2 regions of the Geobacillus sp. WSUCF1 genome follow, and region 1 is predicted to be linked to the other one. Evidence: riboswitches for the same ligand, from Rfam matches in the RefSeq annotation. Region 1 holds a riboswitch; the other holds the start of a gene.
The links. Region 1 has a riboswitch for FMN ahead of I656_RS0116190 (ECF transporter S component). Riboswitches for the same ligand answer to the same signal wherever they lie in the genome.
Positions count from the first base shown of each region.

Region 2: another riboswitch for FMN. It lies ahead of ribD (bifunctional diaminohydroxyphosphoribosylaminopyrimidine deaminase/5-amino-6-(5-phosphoribosylamino)uracil reductase RibD); the one in region 1 lies ahead of I656_RS0116190 (ECF transporter S component).

Region 1 is NZ_ATCO01000124.1:25,348-28,739, reverse strand. Features, by position in the region: gene I656_RS04510 (sulfite oxidase-like oxidoreductase) at 37-651, shown strand; gene I656_RS0116190 (ECF transporter S component) at 790-1,404, opposite strand; FMN riboswitch at 1,531-1,662, opposite strand; gene I656_RS04515 (threonine synthase) at 1,772-2,989, opposite strand; gene pepT (peptidase T) at 3,294-3,392, shown strand, end outside.
Region 2 is NZ_ATCO01000206.1:346-3,737, forward strand. Features, by position in the region: partial or broken gene I656_RS01250 (DUF1002 domain-containing protein) at 1-336, opposite strand, end outside; gene I656_RS01245 (peptidylprolyl isomerase) at 521-961, shown strand; gene I656_RS19805 (hypothetical protein) at 948-1,076, shown strand; FMN riboswitch at 1,124-1,256, shown strand; gene ribD (bifunctional diaminohydroxyphosphoribosylaminopyrimidine deaminase/5-amino-6-(5-phosphoribosylamino)uracil reductase RibD) at 1,464-2,606, shown strand; gene ribE (riboflavin synthase) at 2,561-3,205, shown strand; partial or broken gene ribB (3,4-dihydroxy-2-butanone-4-phosphate synthase) at 3,227-3,392, shown strand, end outside.

The sequences.
Region 1 (3,392 bases):
ATTAAGAGAAATTTAGCAGAAAAAGGAGTGCCCGCCATGACCAAACAACTCCCTCCCGGCCAATTCGAAACCGAAAAATGGCCAATTTTGCATGAGGGCGATGTGTACCAATTCGATGAAGCGACGTGGAATTTCCGATTGTTCGGCGATGTGAAAGAGGAAGTGTCGCTTTCGTATCAAGAAGTGATGCAGCTGCCGAAGACGGTTTCAACCATCGATATGCATTGTGTCACAACATGGTCAAAATTCGACACGACGTTTGAAGGCATCGCCTTCCGCGAATTTTTGCGCTTTGTCGAGCTCGATCCCGACGTGAAATATGTGAAAATTTACGGATATTTAAACGGCGACCGGTTCGGCTATTCGGCAAACTTGCCGCTTGAAGCGCTGATGGGCGATGATGCCTTGTTTGTCTATCGATGGAAAGACAAGCATCACGACTGGCAGGACATCTCGCCGAAGCACGGCTATCCGCTCCGTTTCATTCCGCCGGCGACGTTTTACTTATGGAAAGGGGCGAAATGGGCGTCCGGCATCCGCTTTATGAAGGAAGATGAGCCGGGCTATTGGGAGGAGCGCGGTTATTCGATGACCGCCAATCCGTTTAAAGAGGAGCGGTTTGCTGAGTGGGTGCCGCGGATTCGCTTTTGACAAAAGCAAAAGAGGGTGTCCCAAACGCAACGGGACACCCTCTTTTACTACAAGAGGTAGGAACAAATCACTTCGGCGACACGATATATTGTATCTCTCTCAAAGAGAGACGATCTTTTGGGACAGCCTCTTTGATCATCAAGCGGCTTGGCGGGATGCCGCTTGTTTCTCAAGCCAAGCACGAAGACGCCAAAAGAGAAGCTGAAATACGATGGCCGCCATCGCTCCTTTGACGGCGTTAAACGGCAAAATCGCCGATACCACCAACGCCTTCGCTTCCGGCGCGCTCATCTGCGGAGCGCCAAGAAAAAGCGTGTACGCCGGCAGAAAGACGTAGTAGTTGAGCACGCTCATGACGAGCGCCATTGTCACTGTTCCCGCCGCCAACCCCAGCAGCAAGCCTTTTTTCGATGCGGCTTTCCCATAAATATAGGAAACCGGCAAAATAAACGCCGCCCCAGCGGTAAAGTTGGCGATTTGGCCGATCGGAACGCCGGTCGCACTGCCGACAAAAACGTAGTTCAACACGTTTTTCAAGAGTTCGACCGCCACGCCGGCGAGCGGGCCGTACAACAGCGCGGCGACAAGCGCCGGGATGTCGCTGAAGTCGACAAGCAAAAAGTTCGGAAACGGCGGCAGCGGAAAGTTGAGCATCATGAGCACATGCGCCATGGCGCCCAACACTCCGATGCCGACAAAGGCGCGGATGGAAATGCGTTTCATGCTTGTTCTCCTCCCCTTCTCGTGATTCATCCTCACAAGAAGAAGGCTGCCGCCGCGAGCGCCAACAAAAACTCCCTTAAACCGAACGAGGCTTAAGGGAGAAAAAGGGTGTGCGCAACTAGACGTTCGCATGCGCCAAAACGAACGCCGGCAAACCTTCATCTTCTCCCATCCAGACTATACTGTCGGCTCCGGACTCGCACCGGATCCTGCCTTGCGGCTCGCGGCTGAGAGGCCAAGCGCCTCATCACCGCCGGTCGGGAATTTCACCCTGCCCCGAAGATGAATCGCTTATACATTTTTATTATTCCGATGAATTTAGTATACAATACCTCTTTTCGTTTGTCTATCATTTTTTCCCATATGTTTTATGTTTGGCGCCTACTCCGCCAACTTGTCAATTCTCCTTTGGAAGCATATCCCCCGGCTCGAGCACCGGCGGATGGACGTCCACCGTATCGGCGTATTTCAGCCCGGTTCCGGTATTTAATACGACGACCGTCTCCCCGTCGCGAATCCAACCGCTCTCGCGCAACGTTCGTGCCGCCGCAAACGCCGCCGCTCCTTCCGGGCAAATGAACGCCCCTTCGAGTTCGGCTGCCGTCCGCTGTTCAGCCAAAATCGCTTCATCGCCAATGGCAACCGCGCAACCGTCCGTCTCATACACCGCCTCAAGAACAAGAAAGTCGCCAAGCGCTTTCGGCACATTGATGCCAAACGCCACTGTATGGGCGTTCGGCCAAAACTCCGATTCCCGTTTTTTCTCCTTCCACGCCTTGACGATCGGCGCGCAATGCTCGGCCTGCACAGCGACAAGCCGCGGCATGCGGCCGTCCACCCAGCCGAGCGCCTGCAGTTCTTTGATCGCCTTGTAAATGCCGATCAACCCGACGCCGCCGCCGGTCGGATACAAAATGACATCCGGGAGCTGCCACGAGAACTGTTCGGCGATCTCCAGTCCCATCGTTTTCTTCCCTTCAATCCGGTACGGTTCTTTCAACGTCGACGCATCGTACCATCCGTATTCGCGGATCGCTTTGGCGACGATTTGCCCGGCATCGCTAATGAGGCCGTTGACTAAATACAGTTCCGCCCCAGCGATGGCGCATTCCTTTCGCGTCAGTTCCGGTGCATCAACCGGCATGACGACTGTCGCCTGAATGCCCGCCCGCGCCGCGTATAGCGACCATGCCGCGCCGGCGTTGCCGTTTGTCGGCATGGCGAGTCGTTTGACGCCCAATTCCTTTGCTTTCGAAATCCCAACCGCCGCGCCGCGGGCTTTAAACGTCCCGGTCGGAATGACGCCTTCGTCTTTCATATAGAGTGAGTCAATGCCGATATTCCGGCCAAGGCGCGGCATTCGCACAAGCGGAGTCATTCCTTCCCCTAAAGAGACAATATGTTCAGGATGTTTCACCGGCAATAGCTCATGATACCGCCATAAACTCGGTTCTCGCTCCGCAAGTGCCTCCCGCTTCACTTCTTGGCGCATCAACTCCAAATCGTACGCGACCAGAAGCGGCGAACCGCATTCGCAAAGTTGATGGATTTGGTCGACATCGTATGTACGTTCACACTTCGGACAATACAGATGAGACACGTAGCTGAATGACATGGTTTGGCTTCTCCTTTCCATTTGTTTCATCCGCACGAGGCAGGAAGCACCTACTTTCGCGTTTTGGACGAGGCACTGGCCTTTTCATTATACCATAACCGTCCTCTGCCACCGGCGCCTGTAATGGCAGCGTCCGTACGCCAACTTTGGGGCATCATAGCGCCAAGTAGGAAATGGTCCCCCCTCTTTTTTACCGTTTGAAGCCGCATATGGTAAAATAAAACGGAAACCGCCTCTTTTTTCTCACTGCATCGGCGGAATGATTCGTTGATCCAGAAAAACTTATACATAAGGAGATGAACCAATGAAACAGGAACTCATCGAACGCTTCATCTGCTACGCGAAAGTCAACACTCAATCCGACCCAAACAGCCATACGTGCCCATCGACTTCGGGACAGTGG
Region 2 (3,392 bases), on a different contig from region 1:
CATCTCTTTCGTCACCCATGTGATGTTGTGCGTTTCGACATGAAGCCCCGAGCCGGGCTCTTTTATCGTGATCATCGACGACGAGATGGCGCGCGTGCCGATTTGCGCTTTCGGAATGAGTCCGTCCAAATATTTATGCTCCTCAACGTTTGAGACGGTGATCGTTTGCGCCCCGTCCGGCGCCTTCATTTCGTCGAGCACTTTTTGCTTTTGTTCATTCGTTAAGTTTTCCCCGAGCGTCACAATGACATCGCCCGGCGCGGCATCGGCCGCTGCGATGCCCGGAGATGCCAAGAGCACCGCCCAAAGCAGCGATGAAGCGATCGTTCGTTTCACATAGCTCGCCTCCTGTTTACGAAAATGCATTATCATTATACCGTACGCTCGCCTGCTTGGCTATCGGAAAAACGCGACGCGGTCAGGCGGCGTGCGAATTTGAAAAGACATTTTTTCTTTTGTTTCACTTGGCCATCATGGTATGATAAAAGCAGTTTCGATGTCGAAAAGGAGCTGGATGCTTGTGGCGAAAAAAGGATATATTCTCATGGAAAACGGCGGGAAAATCGAGTTTGAACTGTTCCCAAACGAGGCGCCGGCGACGGTGGCCAATTTTGAGAAGCTCGCAAACGAAGGCTTTTATAACGGGTTGACGTTCCACCGCGTCATCCCTGGATTTGTCAGCCAAGGAGGATGTCCACGCGGCAATGGAACGGGCGATGCCGGCTATACGATCCCGTGCGAGACGGACAACAATCCACACCGACATGTCACCGGCGCGATGTCAATGGCGCACCGCGGCCGCGACACCGGCAGCTGCCAGTTCTTTATCGTCCACGAGCCGCAGCCGCACTTGGATGGGGTGCACACCGTCTTTGGCCAAGTGACATCGGGCATGGACGTCGTGAAGACGATGAAAAACGGCGACGTGATGAAGGAAGTGAAAGTATTTGACGAACCGTAAACAGCGCATGAGCGAGGATGATCGGACTGTTCGAAACAACTGGCGCTTGTTTTTCTTTTTGCTTGCGGCCAGCCTGTTGTGGGGAGCGGCGTATTGGATTTGGGTTGCGGAATGATGATGCAGGGCGTTTCGTGTGGTATAATGAACATAACGATATCGTGATGCATCCTTCGGGGCAGGGTGAAATTCCCGACCGGCGGTGATGGGGCTTTCCGCCCCTCAGCCCGCGAGCCGAAAGGCAGGATCCGGTGCGATTCCGGAGCCGACAGTATAGTCTGGATGGGAGAAGGATGCCAATATGCGCACGGCTGTTTTCGGCCGGTTCAGACCGCGTGGGCAGCGTCTGTCGGCCGACTAGGCATGGTAGTATCTTTTGTTTCCGACCGGCCGGTATAGCCTGCTTGGCGAACATGTGTTTGTTTGCGCATCATTGGTCATTCTCTCATCGATGAGCCCCCGGGGACATCCCGGGGGTTTCATTTTTATTGAAGGAGGGAGTGCGGTGCATAACGATGAACATTATATGCGGCTCGCTCTCGATGTGGCCAAAGCTGGAGTCGGGCAAACGTCTCCCAATCCTGCCGTTGGCGCGGTCGTTGTCAACGGTGGGACGGTTGTTGGGCTTGGCGCCCATTTGAAAGCGGGTGAGCCGCACGCGGAAGTCTATGCGATCCGCATGGCTGGCGAGAAGGCGCGCGGTGCGACGGTGTACGTGACGCTTGAGCCGTGCAGCCATTATGGAAAAACGCCGCCATGTGCCGATTTGCTCATCCAGGCGGGCGTCCGTCGCGTCGTCGTTGCCACGACCGACCCGAATCCGCTTGTCGCGGGAAAAGGGATTGCCAAGCTGCGCCAAGCGGGCATTGACGTTGATGTTGGCGTATTAAAAGACGAAGCGGACGAATTGAATCGGATGTTTTTCCACTATATCGCCGCAAAAACGCCGTTTGTCACGTTGAAGTTCGCATGCAGCCTCGATGGCAAAATCGCGACGGCGACGGGGGAAAGCAAATGGATTACATCAAGCGCGGCGCGTGAGGATGTCCATCGCCTTCGTGCGCAGCATGACGCCATTTTGGTCGGTGTCAACACCGTTTTGACCGACAACCCGAAGCTTACCGTCCGCTTTGGGGAAAAGCGGAAAAATCCGCTCCGCATCATTTTGGATACAAAATTGCGTACACCGCTTGACGCCCATGTCGTCGCTGACAAGGAAGCAGAAACGTGGATCATCACCGGCGGCGTCAGTCGGGAACAAGCGGCGGCGTATGAGCGCCTTGGGGTGCGCGTATTTTCAATGCCGACGGCCCAGATCGATGTCCGCGATGTGCTCCGTCTGCTTGGGGAGCAGGGAGTCATGTCGCTGTTTGTCGAAGGCGGCTCGCGCGTTCATGACAGCTTCCTCCGCGCGGGAGCAGTCAATGAGGTCATCGCCTATATCGCTCCGAAGCTGATCGGCGGCCGCGGGGCGCCGACGCCGGTCGGCGGCCTTGGCTTCGCCCGGCTTGCTGAAGCGGTGGAGCTTGACATCCGCCGCATCGAGACGATCGGCCCGGACATCAAAATCGTCGCCGCGCCGAAACGGAAGGAGGAATCGTTGTGTTCACTGGCATTATTGAAGAGATCGGCACGATCGAACAAATGAAGCAAACCGGCGACGCCATCGTGATGACGATTGGCGCCAAGCGGGTGCTCGAAGATGTGCGGCTTGGCGACAGCATCGCCGTCAACGGCGTCTGCTTGACCGTCACATCGTTCACCGAACGGCAGTTTACGGTCGATGTCATGCCGGAGACGGTGAAAGCGACGGCGCTAAAAACATTAAAGCCGGGATCGAAGGTGAATTTGGAGCGGGCAATGGCGGCTGGGGGACGGTTTGGCGGCCATTTCGTCACCGGGCATGTGGACGGCGTCGGGCGCATCATCCGGCAGTGGCCGAAAGCGAACGCCGTCTACTATGAAATCGAAGTGCCGGCCTCGCTGCGCGCCTATATGATTGAGAAAGGATCGGTCGCTGTCGATGGGACGAGCTTGACGATTTTCGGTCTGAGCGAGCGCACGTTCATCGTTTCACTCATTCCGCATACGCGTGAGGCGACGATTTTAGGCGAAAAGCGGCCGGGCGATCTCGTCAATATCGAGTGCGACATGATCGGCAAGTACGTCGCCGCTTTCCTCGACGCGAAAGCGACGCCGACCTCCAAATTGACGGTCGAATTTTTGGAGCAGCACGGCTATAAATAGTGGAAAAGGGGGGCAAGCTTGATGTTTGACACGATTGAAGCAGCGCTTTCGGCGCTGAAAAACGGAGAAGTGATCATCGTTTGCGATGACGAAGACCGCGAAAATGAAGGCGATTTTGTCGTGCTGGCCGAAAAAGCTACGCCGGATGTCATTAACTTTATGATCACTCATGGCCGCGGGCTCGTCT